Regions from separate parts of the Streptomyces sp. NPDC004629 genome, predicted to be linked through region 3. Evidence: predicted binding sites of a transcription regulator. Region 3 holds the regulator's gene; each other region holds the start of a gene.
What was found. Region 3 encodes HspR, which represses chaperone genes until heat shock. Its sites were predicted from a motif close to TTGAGNNNNNNNNNCTCAA; they were not measured.
Positions count from the first base shown of each region.

Region 1: the regulator HspR is predicted to act here: its motif matches at 2,203-2,221, upstream of lon (endopeptidase La).
Region 2: the regulator HspR is predicted to act here: its motif matches at 3,764-3,782, upstream of dnaK (molecular chaperone DnaK).

Region 1 is NZ_JBIALO010000042.1:27,103-31,644, forward strand. It holds gene ACFYTE_RS38150 (response regulator transcription factor) at 1-258, opposite strand, end outside; gene ACFYTE_RS38155 (spermidine synthase) at 372-1,049, opposite strand; gene ACFYTE_RS38160 (rhomboid-like protein) at 1,272-2,036, shown strand; gene lon (endopeptidase La) at 2,244-4,542, shown strand, end outside.
Region 2 is NZ_JBIALO010000017.1:42,414-46,955, reverse strand. It holds partial or broken gene ACFYTE_RS25280 (hypothetical protein) at 136-483, shown strand; gene narJ (nitrate reductase molybdenum cofactor assembly chaperone) at 624-1,118, shown strand; gene narI (respiratory nitrate reductase subunit gamma) at 1,115-1,837, shown strand; gene dnaK (molecular chaperone DnaK) at 1,846-3,717, opposite strand; gene ACFYTE_RS25260 (OsmC family peroxiredoxin) at 3,853-4,278, opposite strand.
Region 3 is NZ_JBIALO010000019.1:22,746-27,287, forward strand. It holds gene dnaK (molecular chaperone DnaK) at 1-717, shown strand, start outside; gene grpE (nucleotide exchange factor GrpE) at 714-1,403, shown strand; gene dnaJ (molecular chaperone DnaJ) at 1,437-2,606, shown strand; gene ACFYTE_RS26795 (heat shock protein transcriptional repressor HspR) at 2,612-3,061, shown strand; gene ACFYTE_RS26800 (sugar ABC transporter substrate-binding protein) at 3,271-4,377, shown strand.

The DNA.
Region 1 (4,542 bases), on a different contig from region 3:
CTGCACCCGGCGGCAGACCTCCAGACCGTCGAAGCCGGGCAGCATGATGTCGAGGATCAGCAGATCGGGCTGCCATGCCTCGGCGGTGTCGACGGCTGCCGGACCGTCGCCCGCGGTCTGCACGAGGAAACCCTCGGCGCGCAGCCGGGCCGCGATGGCGTCGACGATCGTCTGGTCGTCCTCGACGACCAGGACCCGGCGCTGCGCGCCCGGGCTGGCCGCCGACGTGCCGTTGTGGGAGGTGTGTGTCTGCTCCATCGCCCGCCCCTGAAGTGTGCTTTCCGGAATCCGTGGGGTGATCCCATGACTGCGATTGACGCTTGAATGATCCGCGTCAGGGAAGCACACTACGGCGACAGACCGTGCCGTCGCTATCCAGGTCGTACGGCGAGGTGCACGACGTCCGGAACGCCCCGGGCAACGGGGATCTCTTCGGTACGCACCTGCTGGAACCCGGCATTCCCCAAGGTTCCTTCAAATTCCGGAGAGGGCTGCGCCGACCACACGGCGAGCACCCCGCCGGGCCTCAACACCCTTGCGCAGTCCGCCAGTCCGGCCGGTGCGTAGAGGCCGCCGTTGCCCTCGGTGACCGTCCAGCCGGGCCCGTTGTCGATGTCCAGGCACAGCGCGTCGAACGTGGTGGACGTCTCATGGACGTACGCCACCAGGTCCGTCTCCACGATGTGGGTGCGCGGGTCGGCCAGGGCCGCGGCGGACACCTCGGCGAGCGGCCCACCGCGATGCCAGTCGACGACCGCGGGTTCCCGTTCGACGACCGTGATCCGTCCCCAGCGGGGGTTCGCCGCGGCGTGTGCGAGCGAGAACCCGACTCCCAGACCGCCGATCAGCACCTCCGGCGCCGGGCGGTCGTCCAGGGCGCCGAGCGCGGCGTCCACCAGCAGCCGCTCCGAGCGCCCGTCGGAGGTGTCCATCAGGAAGCAGCCGTTGGCGATGATCTGGAGCAGCGCGCCGTGCCGGCGCAGCACCACCTCGCCGTAGGGGCCCTCGCGGCGGTCCAGGACTTCGGGAATGGCGTACGCGGCGGTCATGGCCCCATCCTGCCCGACACCCCGGGCCGGTCCTGCGGTCCGGCCCCGGTCGGCGGGAGCGGCGGCGCGTCACCCGGACGAGCGGCGCGCCGCGGCCGTGCTCCCCGTACGGCCGAGCCGGTTCCCCGGAGCATCCGGTGAATCCGGTTACGCGTGGCGTCGGTCATAGACAGCGGCCCCCGTGGCGCGAAGGGTGGGGCCGAGTGGAAGGAGCGCCTGACGGTGGAACAGACCGCGGCGGCCGCGACCACGGCCCCGCCCACACGCCTCACGGACGCCCCCGAGCCGGTCGGGAACCGGACGGCCGAGCTGCTGGACGGGATGCCGCGTCAGCGGGGCCCCGTGCCGTCGGCGGCACCGTCTGTCACCCGGACGCCCTGCGCCCCGCGGCCCTGGCGGCTGCTGCCCACGCCCACCGGTACGCCGTTCACCTTCGCCTACGCGGCCCTGCTCGCCGTGACCTCGCTGGTCGCCTCGTTCGCCGACCCGTCCCTCGTGCACGCCCTCCAGCAGGGATCGAGCACGGACGTGGCCCACCTGGTGGGCGCGCCCGGCGCGGTGCTGGTGGCGAGCGCGCTGTGGATCGCCGGCGGGGTCGCCTCGCCGTACGTGCTCGGCTTCCTGCTGGTCCTCACCGCGCTGGAGCGGCGCGTCGGCGCCCTGCGCGCGGCCGGCATCTTCCTGCTCGGGCATGTGCCGGCCACGCTGGCGACCGAGGTGCCCGTGGGGCTCGCCGTGCTCGCCGGGCATCTGCCGGTCACCTCGCTGCACCGCCTCGACTACGGCATCAGCTTCGGCGTGGCCGCCGTCACCGGCGCGCTGGCCGGACTCGTCGCGCCCTGGCTGCGCTGGATGCTGCTGGCCCTGTGCGGTGGGATGGTCGCCGCGGACCTGATCGAGTTCGCCGACCCGATGACGGACTGGGGTCATCTCATCGCGCTGGCCGTCGGTGTGGCGACCTGGCCCCTGGTACGCCGCTGGGACTGAGCGCTGCCGCTTGGGCTGGGCGGTCGTCGCCGTTGGTGGCGGGGGTTGGTGGTCGGGTGCGAGTGCGTGGTGGCTGCTCGCCCAGTTCCCGGCGCCCCTTTGGGGCGCCGGCTGGTGATCGCTCAGAGCGAACGCGGGGTGGGGAACATTCCGGGGCTCAGGTGCATTGAGTCGGCATAGCTCAACTTGACTGCCGAAGGGGAGATCATGGCTGCTGAGTCCGCGGCGTTCACAACGCTCACCCTGCCCGTGCTGCCGCTCGACGACGAGGTCGTGCTGCCCGGGATGGTGGTACCGCTGGACCTCAATGACACCGACGTACGTGCCGCGGTGGAGGCCGCCCAGGCCGCCGCGCGCGCGGAACCGGGCAAGCCCAGGGTCCTGCTGGTCCCACGCATCGACGGGACGTACGCGAGCACCGGTGTGCTCGGCACCGTCGAGCAGGTGGGCCGGCTGGCCGACGGCGACCCCGGCGCGCTGATCCGCGGCCGGAGCCGGGTGAGGATCGGCGCCGGGACCACCGGGCCGGGCGCGGCGCTGTGGGTCGAGGGGACCCGCATCGACGAGCAGGTGCCGGAGCCGCTGCCGGGCCACGTCGCCGAACTCGTCAAGGAATACAAGGCCCTCGCCACCGCCTGGCTGCGCAAGCGCGGCGCATGGCAGGTCGTCGACCGCGTGCAGGCCATCGAGGACGTCTCCGCGCTCGCCGACAACTCCGGCTACTCGCCGTTCCTGACCACCGAACAGAAGATCGAACTGCTGGAGACCGGCGACCCGGTGGCCCGGCTCAGGCTGGCCAGCCAGCAGCTGCGCGACCACCTCGCCGAGCAGGACGTGGCCGAGACCATCGCCAAGGACGTCCAGGAGGGCGTCGACAAGCAGCAGCGCGAGTTCCTGCTCCGCCGCCAGCTGGAGGCCGTCCGCAAGGAACTGCGGGAGCTGAACGGCGATCAGGACAGCGAGGAGTCCGACGACTACCGCGCCCGCGTCGAGGCCGCCGACCTGCCGGAGAAGGTCCGCGAGGCCGCGCTCAAGGAGGTCGACAAGCTGGAGCGGTCCAGCGACCAGTCCCCGGAGGGCTCCTGGATCCGCACCTGGCTCGACACCGTCCTCGAACTGCCGTGGAACGAGCGAACCGATGACAAGGCCTCCGCCTATGACATCCAGGGCGCCAAGGCGATCCTGGACGCCGAGCACGCGGGCCTGGAGGACGTGAAGGAGCGCATCACCGAGTACCTGGCGGTGCGCAAGCGCCGCACCGACCGGGGCCTGGGCGTGATCGGCGGCCGGCGCGGCGGCGCCGTGCTCGCGCTCGTCGGGCCGCCCGGTGTGGGCAAGACGAGCCTGGGCGAGTCCGTGGCGCACGCGATGGGCCGCAAGTTCGTCCGCGTCGCCCTCGGCGGCGTCCGGGACGAGGCCGAGATCCGCGGCCACCGGCGCACCTACGTCGGCGCGCTGCCCGGCCGGATCGTCCGCGCGATCAAGGAGGCCGGGTCGATGAACCCGGTGGTCCTGCTGGACGAGATCGACAAGGTCGGCTCGGACTTCCGCGGCGACCCGGCGGCGGCCCTGCTTGAGGTCCTGGACCCGGCGCAGAACCACACCTTCCGCGACCACTACCTGGAGGTCGAACTCGACCTGAGCGACGTCGTCTTCCTGGCGACGGCGAACGTGCTCGAAGCCATCCCGGAGGCCTTGCTCGACCGCATGGAGCTGGTCCGCCTCGACGGCTACACCGAGGACGAGAAGGTCGTCATCGCCCGCGACCACCTGCTTCCGCGCCAGCTGGAGCGGGCGGGCCTGGACAAGGACGAGGTCACCCTCGACGAGAGCGCCCTGCGCAAGCTGGCCGGCGAGTACACCCGCGAGGCGGGCGTGCGCACCCTGGAACGGTCCATCGCCCGGCTGCTGCGCAAGGTCGCGGCCCAGCACGAACTGGGCGAGCGGAAGCTGCCGTTCACCATCACGGACGCCGATCTGCGGGCCCTGATCGGCCGGCCGCACCACGTGCCCGAGTCCGCCCAGGACCCGGCGGAGCGCCGTACGGCCGTGCCGGGCGTGGCCACCGGCCTCGCGGTCACCGGGGCGGGCGGCGACGTCCTGTTCGTCGAGGCGTCCCTCGCGGACCCGGAGACCGGCGCGGCGGGCCTGACCCTGACCGGGCAGCTGGGCGACGTGATGAAGGAGTCGGCGCAGATCGCGCTGAGCTTCCTGCGCAGTCACGGCGCCGAGCTGGAACTGCCGGTCGCCGACCTGAAGGACCGGGGCGTGCACATCCACTTCCCGGCGGGCGCGGTGCCCAAGGACGGTCCGAGCGCCGGCGTCACCATGACGACGGCCCTGGCCTCGCTGCTGTCCGGCCGGCTGGTGCGCACGGACGTGGCGATGACCGGCGAGGTCTCGCTCACCGGCCGGGTGCTGCCCATCGGCGGTGTGAAGCAGAAGCTGCTCGCCGCACACCGGGCCGGGGTGACGACCGTCGTCATCCCGAAGCGCAACGAGCCCG
Region 2 (4,542 bases), on a different contig from region 3:
CGCCGCCGGCCGGCCCGCGGGGGCCCGGCCCGCGGGAGGCCCGCCGCGCGGTTCTGGCCCGTACGGGTGCCGTGAACGGGTGCGTTTCCCCGTCCCGCCCTAGGTTCGAAGCCACGGGTGACCGAGGGAGCGCATGTGACCGACACGCGGACACCGCCCGGGGAACCGGGCGCGGCGCTGCTGAGCGCCGGGAGGTTCTTCCGGCGCGGCACCGCCGCCGCCGACCTGCACAGTGTGCGGTTGACCGGCGGCCGGGAGGGCGACGCCTTCTACCGGGACCGCTGGAGCCACGACAAGGTGGTGCACTCCACACACGGCGTGAACTGCACCGGCTCGTGCCGCTGGAAGGTGTACGTCAAGGACGGGATCATCACCTGGGAGACCCAGGAGACGGACTACCCGTCGGTGGGCCCGGACCGCCCCGAGTACGAGCCCCGCGGCTGCCCGCGCGGCGCCGCGTTCTCCTGGTACACCTATTCCCCCGTGGGGCCCGGCATGGGCGGGGAGGGGCCGTTCGGCGGGGACTCCGGGCGCCGGCGGCTGCCGCTGGTGTCGGTGGAGACCTTCCACGCCCTCACCCGGCGGCAGACCACCGACCGCATCGACGACACCAGGGAGGTCTGATGCCCTCGGACGCGGTGCTGTACCAGGCGGCGGCGCTGTGCCTCACGTACCCGGACGACGACCTCGTGGCCCGGCTGCCGCTGGTGCGCGAAGCCGCCCCGCAGCTGCGGGAGTTCACCGACCATGCGACGGCCACCCCGCTGGGCGAACTGGCCGCGCACTATGTGCGGGTCTTCGACTTCAGGAACCGGCACAGCCTCTATCTGAGCTGGTGGCGGGACGGCGACACCCGGCGCCGTGGCATGTCCCTGGTCCGCTTCAAGGAGGTGTACCGGCAACACGGCCTGGAGTTCAGCGACGAGGAGCTGCCGGACTTCCTGCCGGCGGTCCTGGAGTTCACGGCCCGTACCGGCAGCACGGACCTGCTCACCGAGCACAGCGACGTCCTCGCCGGACTCCGCACGAGGCTGACCGACTTCGGCACGCCGTACGCGTCCGTCCTGGACGCGGTCTGCGCCACGCTGCCGCCGGCCCGACCCCGGATGCGCCCATGACCACCCTGCTGTGGGGCGCCCTGCCCTACGTAGCCTTCGCCCTGCTCGTGGCCGGCCTGGTCTGGCGGCATCGCTACGACCGGTTCGGCTGGACCTCGCGTTCGTCCCAGGTGTACGAGTCACGGCTGCTGAACATCGCCTCGCCCGCCTTCCACTACGGCATCCTGTTCGTGCCGGCCGGGCATCTGGTGGGCCTGTTCGTCCCCGCGTCGTGGACCGGGGCGCTCGGGGTCGGCGAGCACGCGTACCATCTCTTCTCGCTGTACGGCGGCACCGCGGCCGGGGCGCTGACGGTCGCCGGGATCCTGCTGCTGATCTACCGCCGGCGCACCCGTTCCCCGGTGCTGCGGGCGACGACGGCCAACGACAAGCTGATGTACGTCGTGCTGCTCGCCGCCCTCGTGCTCGGCATGGTCGCCAAGCTCACCCACGCCTCCGGCGACGGCTACGACTACCGCGCCACGATCGGCCCCTGGGCGCGCAGCCTGTTCACGCTGCGCCCGCGCACCGAGCTGATGACGGGCGTACCGGTGCTGTACCAGGTGCACGCGGTGGTCGGCATGCTGCTGATCGCGTTCGTCCCGTACAGCCGCCTGGTGCACATGTTCAGCGCACCCGTGCAGTACCTGTTCCGGCCGTACGTCGTCTATCGCAGCCGGGACCCCCGGCAGCTGGGCGCGCGGCCGGAGCGCCGGCGCTGGGAACGCCCGGGAAGCTGACGGGCAGGTCAGGCCGCGCCGCCCTTGGCGTCGCGTTCGTCGTCGACGATCTCCGCGTCGACCACGTCCTCCTCGTCCGCCGAGCCGGAGCGCCCCGTGCTCTGCGTGCCCTCCGTGTGGGTCTGCTGCCCGGCCTGCGCGTACATCGCCTGGCCCATCCGCTGGCTGACCGAGGCCAGTTTGTCCACCGCGGCGCGCAGGGCGGCCGTGTCAGCGTCCTGTTCCAGCAGGGTCTTCAGCTCCGCCGTGGCCGTCTCCACCTCGGCCCTGGTGTCGACGGGCACCCGGTCCTCGTTGTCCCGGAGGAACTTCTCCGTCTGGTAGACGAGTTGTTCGGCCTGGTTGCGGGTCTCGGCGGCCTCGCGGCGCCTGCGATCCTCCTCCGCGTACTGCTCGGCCTCCCGCATCATGCGGTCGATGTCGTCCTTGGGGAGGGCGGAGCCGCCGGTCACGGTCATCTTCTGCTCGCGTCCGGTGGCCAGGTCCTTCGCCGACACATGCATGATGCCGTTGGCGTCGATGTCGAAGGCCACCTCGATCTGCGGCACTCCGCGCGGGGCGGGCGGCAGTCCGGTCAGATCGAAGACGCCCAGCTTCTTGTTGTACGCGGCGATCTCCCGCTCGCCCTGGTAAACCTGGATGCCCACCGAGGGCTGGTTGTCGGCGGCCGTGGTGAAGATCTCCGAACGGCGCGTCGGGATGGTCGTGTTGCGTTCGATGAGCTTCGTCATGATGCCGCCCTTGGTCTCGATGCCGAGGGACAGCGGAGTCACATCGAGGAGCAGCACGTCCTTGACGTCGCCGCGGATCACCCCGGCCTGGAGGGCGGCGCCGACCGCCACCACCTCGTCGGGGTTGACACCCTTGTGCGGGTCCTTGCCGGTGAGTTCCCTGACCAGGTCCGTGACGGCGGGCATCCGGGTGGAGCCGCCGACCAGGATGACGTGGTGGATGGCGGAGAGCTTCACCCCGGCGTCCTTGACCGCCTGGTGGAAGGGGGTCTTGCAGCGGTCGAGCAGATCGGCGGTGAGTTCCTGGAACTGGGCGCGGGTCAGCTTCTCCTCCAGGTGCAGCGGGCCCGCGGCGGACGCCGTGATGTACGGCAGATTGATGCCGGTCTCGGAGGAGGACGACAGTTCGATCTTGGCCTTCTCGGCGCCCTCGCGCAGCCGTTGCAGCGCCATCTTGTCGGCCGCGAGGTCGATGCCGTTCTGCGCCTTGAACTTCCTTACCAGGTGCTCGACGATCCGCTGGTCCCAGTCGTCGCCGCCGAGGTGGGTGTCCCCGTTGGTGGCCTTCACCTCGATGACGCCGTCGCCGATCTCCAGGAGGGACACGTCGAAGGTGCCGCCGCCGAGGTCGAACACGAGGACGGTCTGCTCCTCGCCGCGGTCAAGGCCGTAGGCGAGGGCGGCGGCCGTCGGCTCGTTGATGATCCGCAGCACCTTCAGGCCGGCGATCTCCCCGGCCTCCTTGGTCGCCTGCCGCTGCGCGTCGTCGAAGTACGCCGGCACGGTGATCACCGCGTCCGTGACGTCCTCGCCGAGATAGGACTCGGCGTCCCGCTTCAGCTTCTGCAGCACCCGCGCCGACAGCTCCTGGGCCCGGTAGCGGGTGCCGTCGACGGAGCCGCTGTCCGGGAAGCGCCAGCCCGCGTCGCCCATGTGCCGCTTCACGGAGCGCGCGGTGCGCTCCACGTTCGTCACGGCCTGCCGTTTGGCGACCTCACCGACCAGCACCTCGCCGTTCTTGGCGAACGCCACGACCGACGGTGTGGTCCTCGCCCCCTCGGCGTTGGCCACGACAGTGGGCTCACCGCCTTCCAGGACGGCCACCACCGAGTTCGTCGTACCGAGATCGATTCCGACCGCGCGTGCCATCTCCGTCCCCTTCCGCCCTGGGCGTGCCCCGAATCCAGCACAAAACTTGAGTGGGCTGTTGTCAATGCCGGGTACCCCGGAAACGGGCGGTGCCGCGCCCCCGGGTGGGGACGCGGCACCGTGGCACGCCGGGGGTCAGGCGAGCTTCGCCGACAGCGTGATGGTCGTGCCGGTCAGCGCCTGGCTGACGGGGCAGTTCTTCTTGGCGTCCTCGGCGGCGGCGGCGAAGGCGTCGTCGTCGAGACCGGGGACCGTGCCCTCTACGGTCAGATGGATGCCGGTGATGCCCTCACCCGGCTGGAAGGTCACGTCGGCCGAGGTGACGAGCTTGGTGGGCGGGGTGCCGGCGCCGGCCAGGCCGTGCGACAGCGCCATGGAGAAGCAGCTGGAGTGGGCGGCGGCGATCAGCTCCTCCGGGCTGGTCTTGCCGTTCGCCTGCTCGGCGCGCGACGGCCACGACACCGGCTGCTCGCCGATGCCGGAGGAGTCGAAGGTGACGACGCCGTTGCCCTCAAGCAGGTTGCCTTCCCAGACGGTGTGTGCGGTGCGCGTGGTAGCCACGGTTGTTCCTTTCGCGTGTGGTCCTGGTGAGGGGCGCCCCCTTCCCGGCGCGGGCCGGGGGGAGAGTTCCGGCCCCATCCGATCACATTCACGCCCGACACACCCCGAAGACCGTCCCACCCAAGATGAACGCCGAGCGACGCCCCCACGCTCCACGGCCACCGACCGGTTCGGAGGGGGACGGTGCTCGGGCGGGTCGGCTCGCGCCGGGCGTGAACTGCCGCGCCGCCTGGACCGTCACATCACGCGGCTGCCGGACCGCGC
Region 3 (4,542 bases):
AAGCTGATCGAGCGCAACACGACGATCCCGACGAAGCGTTCGGAGATCTTCACCACGGCCGAGGACAACCAGCCGTCGGTGCAGATCCAGGTCTACCAGGGCGAGCGGGAGATCGCGGCCTACAACAAGAAGCTCGGCATGTTCGAGCTGACCGGTCTGCCGCCGGCGCCGCGCGGCGTGCCGCAGATCGAGGTCTCCTTCGACATCGACGCCAACGGCATCATGCACGTCACGGCGAAGGACCTCGGCACCGGCAAGGAGCAGAAGATGACCGTCACCGGCGGCTCCTCGCTGCCGAAGGACGAGGTCGACCGCATGCGCGAGGAGGCCGAGCGCTACGCGGAGGAGGACCACAAGCGCCGCGAGGCCGCCGAGACCCGTAACCAGGGCGAGCAGCTGGTCTACCAGACGGAGAAGTTCCTCAAGGACAACGAGGACAAGGTCCCGGGCGAGATCAGGACCGAGGTCGAGGCCGCCGTCGCCGAGCTGAAGGAGAAGCTCAAGGGCGAGTCCGCGGACGGCGACAACACGGCCGAGATCCGCAGCGCGACGGAGAAGGTCGCGGCCGTCTCCCAGAAGCTGGGCCAGGCCATGTACGCCGACGCCCAGACCGGGCAGGCCGCCGCCGGCACCCCGGGTGCGGCCGGGGCCAAGGCCGACGACGATGTCGTCGACGCCGAGATCGTGGACGACGAGCGCAAGGACGGTGCCGCGTGACGGAGGAGACCCCGGGCTTCGACGAGAAGCCCGACGTCCCCTCAGGCGCCACCCCCGAAGACGCCGAGCCGCAGGCCGCCTCTCCCTCTCCGGAGGAGGCGGCGGCCCCGGCAGGGGACGCGAATCAGAACGCCGGCCTGGTGGCTCAGCTGGACCAGGTCCGTATGGCGCTGGGCGAGCGCACGACGGACCTCCAGCGCCTCCAGGCCGAGTACCAGAACTACCGCCGCCGCGTCGAGCGCGACCGGGTCGCGGTCCGGGAGGTCGCCATCGCGAACCTCCTGACCGAACTCCTGCCCGTGCTCGACGACATCGGCCGCGCCCGGGAACACGGCGAACTCGTCGGCGGTTTCAAGTCCGTCGCCGAGTCGCTGGAGACCGTCGCGGCGAAGATGGGCCTCCAGCAGTTCGGCAAGGAGGGCGAGCCCTTCGACCCGACGATCCACGAGGCCCTGATGCACTCGTACGCGCCGGACGTCAGCGAGACGACGTGCGTGGCGATTCTGCAGCCCGGGTATCGGATCGGCGAGCGCACCATCCGCCCCGCGCGGGTGGCCGTGGCCGAACCCCAGCCCGGGGCGCAGCCGGCCAAGGCGGAGGGCGGCGACGAGAGTGCGGCGGGCGGTTCCGGCGGCTCGGCCGGCTCCGCTGACGACAAGGAGAACGGTGGCCCGGAGGAGGGCTGACGTAAGCATCGAGCGGAAGGAGGGACGTCGGGGATGAGCACCAAGGACTTCATCGAGAAGGACTACTACAAGGTCCTCGGCGTCCCCAAGGACGCCACCGAGGCGGAGATCAAGAAGGCGTACCGGAAGCTCGCCCGCGAGTACCACCCGGACGCCAACAAGGGCAACGCCAAGGCAGAGGAGCGCTTCAAGGAGATCTCCGAGGCGAACGACATCCTCGGTGACCCCAAGAAGCGCAAGGAGTACGACGAGGCGCGCACCCTCTTCGGCAACGGCGGCTACCGTCCGGGGCCGGGTGCGGGCGGCGGCAACTTCAACTTCGACCTGGGCGACCTCTTCGGGGGCAACGCCCAGGGCGGAGGCGGCTTCGGCGGCGGCCTCGGCGACGTCTTCGGGGGCCTGTTCAACCGGGGCGGCACGGGCACCACGCGCACCCAGCCGCGGCGCGGCCAGGACATCGAGTCCGAGGTCACGCTGAGCTTCACGGAGGCCATCGAGGGGGCCACGGTGCCGCTGAGGATGTCCTCGCAGGCCCCGTGCAAGGCCTGCTCCGGCACCGGCGACAAGAACGGCACACCGCGCGTGTGCCCGACCTGCGTCGGCACCGGGCAGGTGGCGCGGGGTTCGGGCGGCGGTTTCTCGCTGACCGACCCCTGCCCCGACTGCAAGGGCCGCGGTCTGATCGCCGAGCACCCCTGCCTGGAGTGCAAGGGCAGCGGCCGGGCCAAGTCGTCCCGGACCATGCAGGTCCGCATCCCCGCGGGGGTGACGGACGGGCAGCGGATCCGGCTGCGCGGCAAGGGCGCACCCGGCGAGCGGGGCGGCCCGGCGGGCGACCTGTATGTGGTCGTGCACGTCGGCGAGCATCCGGTGTTCGGCCGCAAGGGCGACAACCTCACGGTGACCGTCCCGGTGACGTTCACCGAGGCGGCCCTCGGCGGCGAGGTCCGGGTGCCGACCCTGGGCGGTCCCGCCGTCACGCTGAAACTGCCGCCGGGCACGCCCAACGGCCGCACCATGCGGGCCCGGGGCAAGGGCGCGGTCCGCAAGGACGGCACCCGCGGGGACCTGCTGGTCACCGTCGAGGTGAGTGTTCCCAAGGACCTGACGGGGAAGGCTCGTGACGCGCTGGAGGCGTATCGCGAGGCGACCGTGGGCGAGGATCCGCGGGCGGAGCTGTTCGAGGCCGCGAAGGGAGCTTGAGGGTGATGGACGGCCGTCGACGTAACCCGTATGAACTGACCGAGGAGACCCCGGTCTACGTCATCTCGGTGGCGGCCCAGCTCTCCGGACTCCACCCGCAGACGCTGCGCCAGTACGACCGGCTCGGTCTGGTCTCCCCGGACCGCACCGCGGGACGGGGCCGCCGTTACTCGGCCCGCGACATCGAACTGCTCCGTCAGGTGCAGCAGTTGTCGCAGGACGAGGGCATCAACCTGGCCGGTATCAAGCGCATCATCGAGCTGGAGAACCAGGTCGCCGCGCTCCAGTCCCGGGTCGCGGAACTGGAGGCGGCCCTGGACGGCGCGGCGGCGACCATGCGGCAGCGCGAGGCCGCCGTCCACGCCTCCTACCGCCGGGACCTGGTGCCGTATCAGGAGGTCCAGCAGACCAGCGCGCTCGTGGTGTGGCGGCCGAAGCGGCAGCAGAACGACTGACGGCCTTCACCCGAACTCCCTTGGGTGGAGGGCCGGTAAAGAGTGTTTGGCATAGATTCCGCCAGACCTTCACAAGGTCTTCGGGCGTGGTGTTGCGTACTCGTTAAGCGGTTCCGCTTGACGCGGGTGGTGTCGGCGCGTTGGCTTTTCAGTCATCTGCGCCGCAATGCAGCCTCCACGTCCCGAACGCACCTGAAGTGAGCACCCGAATGCGTCGTATCGCCATATCCGTGGCCGCATCCTCGATGGTCCTGTCGCTCGCCGGCTGTGGCGTTCTGCACGCGACGGGGGACTCCGGCGACGCGAGCCCGACCAAGGGCAACGACATCACCGTGGGCCTGCTGCTGCCGGAGACGGCGAACACGCGGTACGAGAAGTTCGACCACCCCATCATCAAGGAGAAGGTCGCCTCGCTGACCAAGCAGCAGGGCAAGGTCGAATACGCCAACGCCGGGGCCAACGCGGCGAAGCAGGCCGCGCAGATGCAGAAGATGATCGACGACAGGGTCGATGTCATCCTGCTGGACGCGGTCGACGCGCACGCCATCGCGGCACAGGTGAAGAAGGCCAAGGGGGCGGGCATCCCGGTCATCGCGTACGACCGGCTGGCCGAGGGGCCGATCGACGCGTACATCTCCTTCGACAACGAACTCGTCGGTGAGGCGCAGGGGCGGTCCCTGCTGGAGGCGCTGGGCACGGACATCGACTCCTCCGACAAGGTCGTCATGATGAATGGCTCGCCGACCGACCCGAACGCGAAGCAGTTCAAGCAGGGCGCGCTGTCCGAGCTGAACGGCAAGGTGACGATCGCGGCATCCTTCGACACGAAGGACTGGAAGGCGGAGAACGCCGAGGCCAACATGGTTCGCGCGATCAACGACATCGGCAAGGACAACATCGCGGCCATCTACTCCGCCAACGACGGTATGGCGGGCGGCGTCATCAAGGCGCTCCAGGCCGCCGGGGTGGCCGATCTGCCGCCGATCACCGGGCAGGACGCGGAGCTTTCGGCGGTGCAGCGGATCGTCGCCGGTGAGCAGTACATGAGCGTCTACAAGCCCTACCCGGACGAGGCCGAATCGGCCGCCGAGATGGCGGTCGCGAAGGTCCAGGGCAAGGGCATCCAGTTCGACGCGCTCACCCGCGACACGGTGGACAGCCCCACCACCAAGGGCATCCCGGCCCAGCTGGTCCAGGTGAGCGCGATGACCAAGAAGAACATCGACGACACGGTCGTCGCGGACGGCATCTACAAGATCTCCGACATCTGTACCCCCAAGTACAAGACGGCCTGCGACGCCCTCGGCCTGAAGTAGCGCCAACGGCTGCGCCGACCTCACCGGGGCGGGCCAAGTCCAAGGATCCTGGGGTCTGTTGTGGGGCTCCCGAGGGGCGCAGGGGGTTTGCTGCCGTTGCTGAGCCTCGGGTGTGGGCCCGGCTGTGTCGGGCGGCGACTGTCCGCCGCGCTTTGCTTGGGCAAC